Regions from separate parts of the Kitasatospora sp. NPDC101447 genome, predicted to be linked through region 1. Evidence: predicted binding sites of a transcription regulator. Region 1 holds the regulator's gene; the other holds the start of a gene.
The links. Region 1 encodes HspR, which represses chaperone genes until heat shock. Its sites were predicted from a motif close to TTGAGNNNNNNNNNCTCAA; they were not measured.
Positions count from the first base shown of each region.

Region 1 (5,052 bases):
GTACACGGCGGCACCGCTGCGGAGCAGCGTGGTGCGGAGCGTCGTCAGCCGCGTCCGGCTGGCGAGCGTCACCACGCTGTCCGCCGGGCCGGTGAGCCGCATCAGCGGCGCGGCCAGGAACACACGTGCACGCCGACCCTCGGGGGCCTGGCTGTCGTGGTGACGCAGGTAGGGCTCGGTCATGTCGACTCCGGGGAAAGGCCGATCGGGAGAGTGCGCGTCGGCGATGCGTTGGATGTGGGCTGCTCTGTGCGGTGATGACGGTGGTGAACGACTGGATAATTTGACGGTACATTGGCAAGGTGTGGCGGCTTGCCGGACCATTGGGAGCGAACTGATCGTCCATCGCGGGGCAGCGCCGCGTCCAGGGTTGCCCAGTGTCATCTGGATGCCTGGCAGGGAGATGACGCACAGTCCGCAAGCTGCAGACAGTGGCCTGCCTCTCGCGTGGAACTAGGTCAGCCGTTATCCTGTTCGACGCTTCTAGTGGCGGTTCTCGACAGAGAGAGTGGGGGCGTGACTGACATGCGCCGGTTTGTCCGCAAGGTTGTGCTTTCGTTGGCTGTTGCCGCTGCTGTGGTTGGCGCCGGCTCTCTCACGGATGCTGTCGACTCGCCTGGTGCGAGCGCTGCTCGGGCTGCCGTGACCGTCGCGGACGACATTTCCTGGCAGTGAGCTCGGCCACGTGAGCACTCGGTCGCCTGCCGGAGCTCTTGAATAGCCTTACCAATCCTGGCCTGAAATTGGCATGGCGGTCATTCGGCAGGTTCCTGGGACTTTCGGCCGATGACGTAACCGAGTTGGAACAGCGAGTCGACCTTGTAGTCGTCGCGCATCTCGGCAATATGCCTCGCGAGTGTCCGCTCGCTGATCCCCAGGCGTCTTGCGATGACCCGGTGGTTCGTGCCCTCAAGCATCTGGTCAATGATCGTCTGGCGCAGGCGTGACACCACCTGTTGCGGCACCGTGCGGGCGCCCTCGAATTCCAGCGCCCGGCTCCAGCATCGCTCGAAAACCTCCTCGGCGAGGTAGTTGACGACTGCCGGGTCGTATATGAAGGCGGCCAGGCTCATGTCATCGACGATCGGGATGACGGCGACCCGTCGATTCATCACGATGAGCCGGTTATAGGGCTCGTCAAGGGTGCGGTACTGGCCGCCGGCTCGGGCAAGCGTGGCCACGTAATCCCTGGTCGGCTGGTGGTACCGCGTGCTGGCATGGTAGATCGTCCGCATCTCCGTGCCACTGCGCAGCGTTTCCAGGTCGTGTTCGATCATTCCGGCGAGCAGTTCCGGAAGCCGCGGCCCCCCGGGCTGGAGTGCCAAAGCCTCCTCCAGTCCGGATTCTCTGAACTGTTCCAGTCTCTGACGAATCAGGGCCTTTCCCTGCACATACTCGATCGACCCTCCGCGCTGCTTCGGGGTGTGGAATTCCCGGGCCAGCTCCTGAAGTTCGGAGGGGAGAGATACGGCGCGAGACAGGAGCTCCAGCGCCTGGCGCTGCCAGGAATGACTGAGACTTGTCGAGAGCTGTGTCGGGTCGGCGGCCACGAATATGGACGGGTCATCGCTGTCGGGCACGAGAAGGCCAATCCTGACCAGTTCGTCCCGGGCAGCACCGTCCTGATCGACATTGGAGCCCAACGGCAGCCTGCCGTCACCTCGGATGACGGCGAGATACAGCTCGCGGGCTTCTGCCGAAAGGACGGTCAAGCCGGCGGCAAGGGGCTGCTCTCGTTCACTCATCCGCGACTCCTTGCCGTCACCTGATACCTGTGTCCCATCAGCACCGACGCTGAATCGACAGCATGCCAGACCTGGTGTGTCCTCTGGAGAGGCTTTGTGACCGCACTCTCTCACCAACGCGTTGCCGCCGGCACCCCCCGAACAGGAGGGGGCCGGCGGCGGTGTCCGGGCGGGGCCGTCGGTCAGCGCTTGGGGCGCCAGACGACGAGGGCGCTGGACTGGGGGGTGGGCGGCTGGTACGGGACGAGGTCGCGGCGGTAGGAGGCGTGGACGGCGGCCTCGCGCTGCTGGAGGGCGGTTGCGGCGCCTTCCAGGGAGTCGACCAGTTCCGCGACGCGGGACTGCAGGGCGGTGACCTGGTTCTCCAGCTCGATGATCCGCTTGATGCCCGCCAGGTTGATGCCTTCGTCCTGGGAGAGCCGCTGGACCTCGCGCAGCTGCTGGATGTCGCGGGCCGAGTAGCGGCGGCCGCGGCCGGCGGTGCGGTCGGGGCAGACCAGGCCGAGGCGGTCGTACTGGCGCAGGGTCTGCGGGTGCAGGCCGGACAGTTCGGCGGCCACGGAGATGACGTACACCGGGGTGTCCTCGGTGAGGACGTACGGCGGTGCGGCCGAGGGGGCCCGGCGGGTGCGGCGGGTGCCGTCCCCGGGCAGGCCTTCGCCGACGCCGGGGCCGATCGAGCCACCGGGGTTGACCGGGTTGATCGGATTCATCGGGGACATCTGGTCGTCACGCTCCCTTCGCCGCCCGGAAGAGGGCTGCTCGCGGATCGTCGGAGGCGGTGGCCTCGCGGTACTGCTCCAGGGCGTCCAGCGCGTCGCCGCTGACGTGCTGGGGGACCACGACCTCGACGGTGACGAGGAGGTCGCCGCGGGTGCCGTCCTTGCGGGTGGCGCCCTTCCCGCGGGCGCGCATGGTGAGGCCGTTGGCGCTGCCCGGGGGCAGCTTGAGCTTCACGGAGGGCCCGCCGAGGGTGGGTACTTCGATGGTGGCGCCGAGGGCCGCCTCGGGGAAGGTGACCGGGACGGTCACGGTGAGGTTGTCGCCCTTGCGCCCGAAGACCGGGTGCGGGTCGACGTGCACGGTGACGTAGAGGTCGCCGGGCTGGCCGCCGCGTTCGCCCTGGGCGCCCTTGCCCTTGAGCCGGATCCGCTGGTCGGCGTGGACGCCGGCCGGGATGCGGACCTGCATGGTGCGGGCCGAGCTGGCCCGGCCGCTGCCGTGGCAGTCGGTGCACGGGTCGTCGACGATCATGCCCCGGCCGCGGCAGTCCTTGCACGGCTCGGAGAGCGCGAAGGCGCCCTGGCCGCGGCTGACGGTGCCCGCGCCGACGCAGGTGGGACAGACCCGCGGGGTGGTGCCGGACTTGGCGCCGGTGCCGTTGCAGGTGCGGCAGGGGGCCTGGCTGGTCATCCGCAGCGGGACGGTCGCGCCGTCGACCGCCTCCTCGAAGGAGAGGGTCACCTCGGTCTCGACGTCGGCGCCGCGCCGCGGCTGGGCCTGCCGGGTGCCGCCGCCGCGGTTGAACAGGCCGCCGAAGACGTCGCCGAGCCCGCCGCCGGCGGCGCCGCCGCCCTGGCTGCCGCTGAAGAGGTCGCCGAAGTCGAAGCTGTAGCTGCCGGTGCCGCCGGGGCCGCCGCCGGCCCGGAAGCCGCCGTTGGCGAAGAGGCTGCGGGCCTCGTCGTACTCCTTGCGGCGCTTCTCGTCGGAGAGGACGTCGTACGCCTCGGAGATGTCCTTGAACCGCTCCTCGGCCTTGCTGTCACCCTTGTTGGCGTCGGGGTGGAACTCGCGCGCGAGCTTGCGGTAGGTCTTCTTGATCTCGGTGGCGGTGGCGTCCTTGGGCACGCCGAGGACCTTGTAGTAGTCCTTCTCCACGTAGTCCTTACCGCTCACGGCTTGAGCCACCTCCCGAGTCCATCGTCACTGTGCTGTCAACAGCAGCAGAACGCAACGCCGTTGACAGCGCGCTGCGGAGCCGGCCGCCGTACTGGCCGGCGCACGACTCCGCAGCGCACTGGTTGTCAGCTGTCACAGGTTGTCAGCTGTCCGAGCCACCGTCGGACTTGTCCGCGTCGCCCGACTTGGCGTCGGTGTCGGCGGCCGTCTGGCTGCCCGGCTGGGGCTCCGCGACGGCGACCATCGCCGGGCGGATGATCCGCTCGCCGATGCGGTAACCGGGCTGGAGGATCTGGACGCAGGTGTCCTCGGTGACGTCCGAGGAGTAGCTGTGCATCAGCGCCTCGTGCATGGTCGGGTCGAAGGGCTCGCCCTCCTTGCCGAACTGCTGCAGGCCCAGCTTGGCGACGACCGTCTCCAGCGAGTCGGAGACGGACTTGAAGCCGCCGGTGACCTCGCCGTGCTCGCGGGCGCGGCCGATGTCGTCCAGGACCGGGATCAGGGACTCCAGGATGTTGGAGACCGCGATCTCGCGGACGGTCAGCCGGTCGCGCTCGACCCGCTTGCGGTAGTTCTGGTACTCGGCCTGCAGACGCTGCAGGTCACCGGTGCGCTCGGCCAGTTCGCGCTTGGCGGTGGCGAGCTCCTCCGAGGCGCCCTCGGCGGCACCGGCCGCCGCGGCTTCCTCGGCGGCCTTGATCACGGCCTCCTCGGCGGCGGAGTCGTCGCCGGGCTTGCCGCCCTGCGGCTTGTCCGTCATGCCGACGCACCGCCCTTGGGCTTCTCGTCGTCCACGATCTCGGCGTCGACGACGTCGTCCTCGGCCTTGGCCTGGGCGGAGTCACCGGCACCGGCCGCACCGGCGGTGGCGTCGGCGTTGGCGTAGAGCGCCTGGCCGAGCTTCTGCGCGGTGGTGGAGACCTTCTCCGAGGCCTCGCGGATCTTCGCGATGTCCTCGCCCTTCAGGGCCTCCTTGAGCTCGCCGATGGCGGTCTCGACCTCGGTCTTGACGTCGGCCGGGAGCTTGTCGGAGTTGTCCGCGATGAACTTCTCGGTCGAGTAGACGAGCTGCTCGGCGGAGTTGCGGGTCTCGACGGCCTCGCGGCGCTTGTGGTCGTCCTCCGCGTACTGCTCGGCCTCGCGGCGCATGCGGTCGACCTCGTCCTTCGGCAGCGAGGAGCCGCCGGTGACGGTCATCTTCTGCTCCTTGCCGGTGCCGAGGTCCTTCGCGCCGACGTGCATGATGCCGTTGGCGTCGATGTCGAAGGTGACCTCGATCTGCGGCAGGCCGCGCGGCGCCGGCGGCAGGCCGGTCAGCTCGAACATGCCGAGCTTCTTGTTGTACGCGGCGATCTCGCGCTCGCCCTGGTAGACCTGGATCTGCACGGACGGCTGGTTGTCCTCGGCC
Region 1 covers NZ_JBIWNL010000025.1:51,966-57,017, forward strand. Annotated here, with positions in the region: gene ACIRST_RS28965 (hypothetical protein) at 1-183, opposite strand, end outside; gene ACIRST_RS28970 (helix-turn-helix domain-containing protein) at 756-1,745, opposite strand; gene ACIRST_RS28975 (heat shock protein transcriptional repressor HspR) at 1,928-2,467, opposite strand; gene dnaJ (molecular chaperone DnaJ) at 2,475-3,641, opposite strand; gene grpE (nucleotide exchange factor GrpE) at 3,787-4,404, opposite strand; gene dnaK (molecular chaperone DnaK) at 4,401-5,052, opposite strand, start outside.

Region 2 (5,052 bases), on a different contig from region 1:
GCGGCACGTCGTTGACGCCGATCGCCACCGCGCTGACCAGGAAGAACAGCAGGGCCTCGCGCTGGCGGCCGCCGGCCCGGAAGGCCCAGCGGCGGTTCAGCACGTACGAGACGACGGTGGCGATCACGGTCGCGACGGTCAGCGCGACCACCGGCTTGTGCTGCAGCACGGTGAACTTGAGCTCCAGGTTGATCACCATGGTGAGCACGAAGCAGGTGCCCCCGACCAGCAGGAACTTCACCAGCCGGCGGTGGCGCACCAGGAAGGGGCGCAGCCGGTCCGGCACCCGGGCCAGGGCGCGCTGCGTGGGGGACGGCATCTCCGCAGTCTCGCACGCGGAGATGCCGTCGGCCCCTGGAACCGGAAACCGCGGATCAGGCGGCCGCCACCAGTACCTCGGCCGGCTCCAGCGCCAGCTTCAGCACCTCGCGGACGTCCGACACCGGGTGGACGGTGAGCCGCTCCAGCACCTCGGCCGGGACGTCGTCCAGGTCGGCCTCGTTGCGCTTGGGGATGATCACCGTGGTGACCCCGGCCCGGTCGGCGGCGAGCAGCTTCTGCTTCACCCCGCCGATCGGCAGCACCCGCCCGGTCAGCGACACCTCGCCGGTCATCGCCACGTCGGTGCGCACCTTGCGGCCGGAGAGCAGCGAGGCGAGTGCCGTGGTCATGGTGATGCCGGCGCTCGGCCCGTCCTTGGGGACGGCCCCGGCCGGGACGTGCAGGTGCACGCCGCGGTCGCGCAGCGAGGTGACCGGCAGTTCCAGCTCGGCGCCGCGCGAGCGCAGGAAGGAGAGTGCGATGTGCGCGGACTCCTTCATCACGTCGCCCAGCTGCCCGGTGAGGGTCAGCCCGGTGCCGCCGGTCTCGGCGTCGGCCAGCGAGGCCTCGATGTAGAGGACGTCGCCGCCGGCACCGGTCACCGCGAGGCCGGTGGCCACGCCGGGGACGGCGGTGCGGCGTTCGGCCGGCTCCTGGGCGGACTCCGGCACGTGGTGCGGCCTGCCGATCAGGGCGCGCAGGTCCTCTGCGCCGACCGCGGCGGGCAGCTCGCGCTCGCCCAGCTCGGCCTGCGCGGCGATCTTGCGCAGCACCCGGGCGATCGAGCGCTCCAGGTTCCGGACGCCCGCCTCGCGGGTGTACTCCCCGGCGAGGCGGCGCAGCGCCGTCTCGTCGACGCTGACCTGCTCGCCGCCGAGGCCGGCCTTCTCCAGCTGGCGCGGGAGCAGGTGGTCGCGGGCGATGACGACCTTCTCGTCCTCGGTGTAGCCGTCCAGCCGGACCAGCTCCATCCGGTCGAGCAGCGCCTCGGGGATGGCCTCCAGCACGTTGGCGGTGGCGAGGAAGACGACGTCGGAGAGGTCGAGCTCGACCTCCAGGTAGTGGTCCCGGAAGGTGTGGTTCTGCGCCGGGTCCAGCACCTCCAGCAGGGCGGCGGCCGGGTCCCCCCGGTAGTCGGAGCCGACCTTGTCGATCTCGTCGAGCAGGACGACCGGGTTCATCGAGCCGGCCTCCTTGATCGCCCGCACCAGCCGGCCGGGCAGCGCGCCGACGTAGGTGCGCCGGTGGCCGCGGATCTCGGCCTCGTCCCGGACGCCGCCGAGCGCGACCCGGACGAACGTGCGGCCCATGGCGCGGGCCACCGACTCGCCGAGCGAGGTCTTTCCGACCCCGGGAGGCCCGACCAGGGCCAGCACCGCGCCGCCGCGGCGGCCGCCGACCAGCCCGAGCCCCTGGTCGGCCCGGCGCTTGCGGACGGCCAGGTACTCGACGATGCGCTCCTTCACGTCGGCCAGGCCGGCGTGGTCGGCGTCCAGCACCGCGCGGGCGCCGGCGATGTCGTAGGCGTCCTCGGTGCGCTCGTTCCAGGGCAGCTCCAGGACGGTGTCCAGCCAGGTGCGGATCCAGGAGCCCTCGGGCGACTGGTCGGAGGCGCGCTCCAGCTTGTCGACCTCCTTGAGCGCGGCCTCGCGGACGTTCGCCGGGAGGTCGGCGGCCTCGACCCGGGCGCGGTAGTCGCCCTCCTCGTCGGCCGGCTCGCCGTTCAGCTCGGCGAGCTCCTTGCGGACGGCCTCCAGCTGGCGGCGGAGCAGGAACTCCTTCTGCTGCTTGGCCACGCCCTCCTCGACGTCCTTGCGGATGGTGTCGTTGACCTCCTCCTCGGCGAGGTGGTCGCGCAGCAGGGTCAGCGCGTACTCCAGGCGGGCGATCTGGTCGGCCTCCAGGAGCACCTTGAGCTTCTGCTCCGCGGTGGCGAAGGGCGCGTAGCCGATGTTGTCGGCGAGCTCGCCGACGCCCTCGATCTGGGCGACCCGGTCCACGATCTGCCAGGCGCCGCGCTTGCGCAGCCACTGGGTGGACAGCGCCTTGTACTCCTTGACCAGCTCGGCGGCCCGGCCGGCCACCGGGGTGCCCACGGAGGACTCCCGGAACGGGGTGGTCTCCACCCAGAGGGCGGCGCCGGGGCCGGTGGTGCCGACGCCGATCCGGAGCCGGCGCACGGCGCGCACCAGCGCGACCGGCTGGCCGGCGGTGTTCGGGCCGTCGGCCAGCCGGCCGACCTGCTCCACGGCGGCCAGCGTGCCGGCCGCCGCGTACGAGCCGTCCACCCGCGGGACCAGCAGGACCTGCGGCTTGCCGCCGCCGGCGGCCGCGGCGCGGGCGGCCTCGACGGCGGCGCGCACCTCGGTGTCCTTCAGGTCCAGCGGGACCACCATGCCCGGCAGGACGACCTCGTCGTCGAGCGGCAGCACGGGCAGGGTGAGCGGTGTGGACATCGATGCCATGATCTCTCCCCAGTCAGTGAACTTGAGTCGACCTGACTAAGGCTTGGCGGGGGTCGGATGTTCCCGGGGTTCAGTTCGCCGTGAGCGAACACGATCCGGCCGGGAAGGCGGCGCGGGCGGGCCGCGGGCGGGCCGTCAAAAGCGCACCTGGGAAGCGTCCGTCGAATCTGGGGAATTCCTGGACGTGCCGAGGGAGCCCAGCCCCCCGAACCCCGGCGCATGAACGTCAGCACGCGAACGTCGGCACGTGAACGGCAGCGAGTGAATGGCAGCGCGTGAACGTCAGCGCGTGAATGCCCGCACGTGAATGCCGGTGCGCCGACCTCGGCGCGAACCTCGGCGCGCGAGCCTCAGCGCGCGGTCCGCACGCGCGCCCCGCCGCGCGCGGGCGCGGCGCCGACCGTCGCGGTGCGGGACCGGGGCGGGCGCCGTTCGATGCGCCGCAGCCAGCGCCAGAGCGCCACCCCGGTGAGCACCGCCGCCGGGTGCCCCACCGCGGTGACCACGTCCTTGTCGGAGGCGATCTGCTCGGCGATCATCAGCCCGGCGCCGCCCAGCGCGAGCAGCCGCCCGGGCCAGGAGAGCAGCCCGGCCACCGCGCCCAGGCAGGCGAGCACGCCGTAGCTGACCCCGATGTCCAGGTGGTCCATCGCCTCGGGCGCCATCCGCCCGGTCTCCACCGCGAGGATCACCACGCCCTGGGAGAGCAGCGTGGCCGCGACGTGCCCGGCCGCGAAGACCGCCGCCGCCCGGGCCGGCCCGACCTTGCGCTCCAGCGGCGCGAGGGTGAAGGCGAATCCCCACAGGTACGGCATCCACACCTCGCCGGCCACCCAGAACCCGCTCAGGACGAGGGCCCGGACGGGATGCTGGAGCAGGTTGTGGCCGTCCGAGCTGGAGGCCTCCTGCAGGCGCTGCACGAGTTCCGGGTCCGCGAGCCCGGCGAAGGTCGTGGTGGCTCCCACGACGGCGAGGTACCCGAGGGTGAAGGGGTTGCGCCGGGGTGTCGGCACGCGTTCCAGCAGCCACCGCACGACGCCGGTGCGCAGCCCGTACCGGAGCATCCCGTACGGCGCTCCCGCGGGCGCGCAGCCGTCGGCGTCCCGCCGCAGACCCGCCATGCCGCCTCCGCTCCGCACCCGTAGCCGCCGGCTCACTCCCCGTGCCCAACGTACCGGCACGCACCGCGGGTTCCGCCCGGACGGGTGTTGTCGTGGCCACGGTACGTCGAGGTTCTGGGAGGCAGCTGGGAAAAGCCCGTGAAGACCGCCGCCTCGGCGGAGCGCCGGATTCCCGACATTGGTCCAGACCTTGTTTCGATTGACGCGTCAGTAGGGCCTCTGACCGGCGACTTGGCGTCAACTCGACTGCATACGTACCGTTACGCAGTGAAAATTCGCCGGGTAAGGTATCGGCCCGTGCCCACTCGTGCAGTGGGTCAGCGGGCGGCCCGAACAGCCGGCCCACGGGCCGGAAACGTCCGGTCCACCTGCCGGAAAGCATCCGTTGTCCGTACGCTGCGAAGTGCGCGGGAGAAGTGGGCGGCCGACGAATCCGTCCTCGCCTCCCGATCGCGCGACGGGACGGCGGACCCGGCACAGTCCACGACGGAACAAGACTACGAGCGGAGCCCCGCCATCCCCACAGGTGGCCGGCCCGCAGCCCTGGGGGCGGTGGCGTGACCGTGACAGAAATTCAGCAGGACAACGTCAACACCGGCGGCACGGTGAGCAGCCAACGCAGAGTGCTGGTGGTGGAGGACGAGCCGACGATCGCCGAGTCGATCGCGGCCCGACTGGGCGCGGAGGGCTTCAAGGTCGCCGTGGCCCACGACGGCCCCGGCGCGGTCGACGGCTTCCACACCTGGCAGCCGGACCTCGTCGTCCTCGACATCATGCTGCCCGGCTTCGACGGCCTGGAGGTGTGCCGCCGGATCCAGGCGCAGCGCCCGGTGCCGGTGCTGATGCTGACCGCGCGCGACGACGAGACGGACCTGCTGGTCGGCCTCGGCGTCGGCGCGGACGACTACATGACGAAGCCGTTCTCGATGCGCGAACTGGCCGCCCGGGTCAACGTGCTGCTGCGCCGCGTCGAGCGCGCCCAGCAGGCCGCCCGCACGCCCGCGCTCGGCAGCCTGCGCTTCGGCGAGCTGGAGATCGACCACGTGCAGCGCCGGGTCCGGCTGGCCTCGGGCGACGTCCACCTGACGCCGACCGAGTTCGACCTGCTCGCCTGCCTGGCCGCCCAGCCGCGCGCGGTGCTCACC
Region 2 covers NZ_JBIWNL010000004.1:248,553-253,604, reverse strand. Annotated here, with positions in the region: gene ACIRST_RS08190 (GtrA family protein) at 1-319, opposite strand, end outside; gene lon (endopeptidase La) at 375-2,786, opposite strand; gene ACIRST_RS08180 (rhomboid-like protein) at 3,137-3,907, opposite strand; gene ACIRST_RS08175 (response regulator transcription factor) at 4,471-5,052, shown strand, end outside.
Region 2: a site for HspR is predicted at 2,809-2,827, ahead of lon (endopeptidase La). Genes of this name have one in related genera too.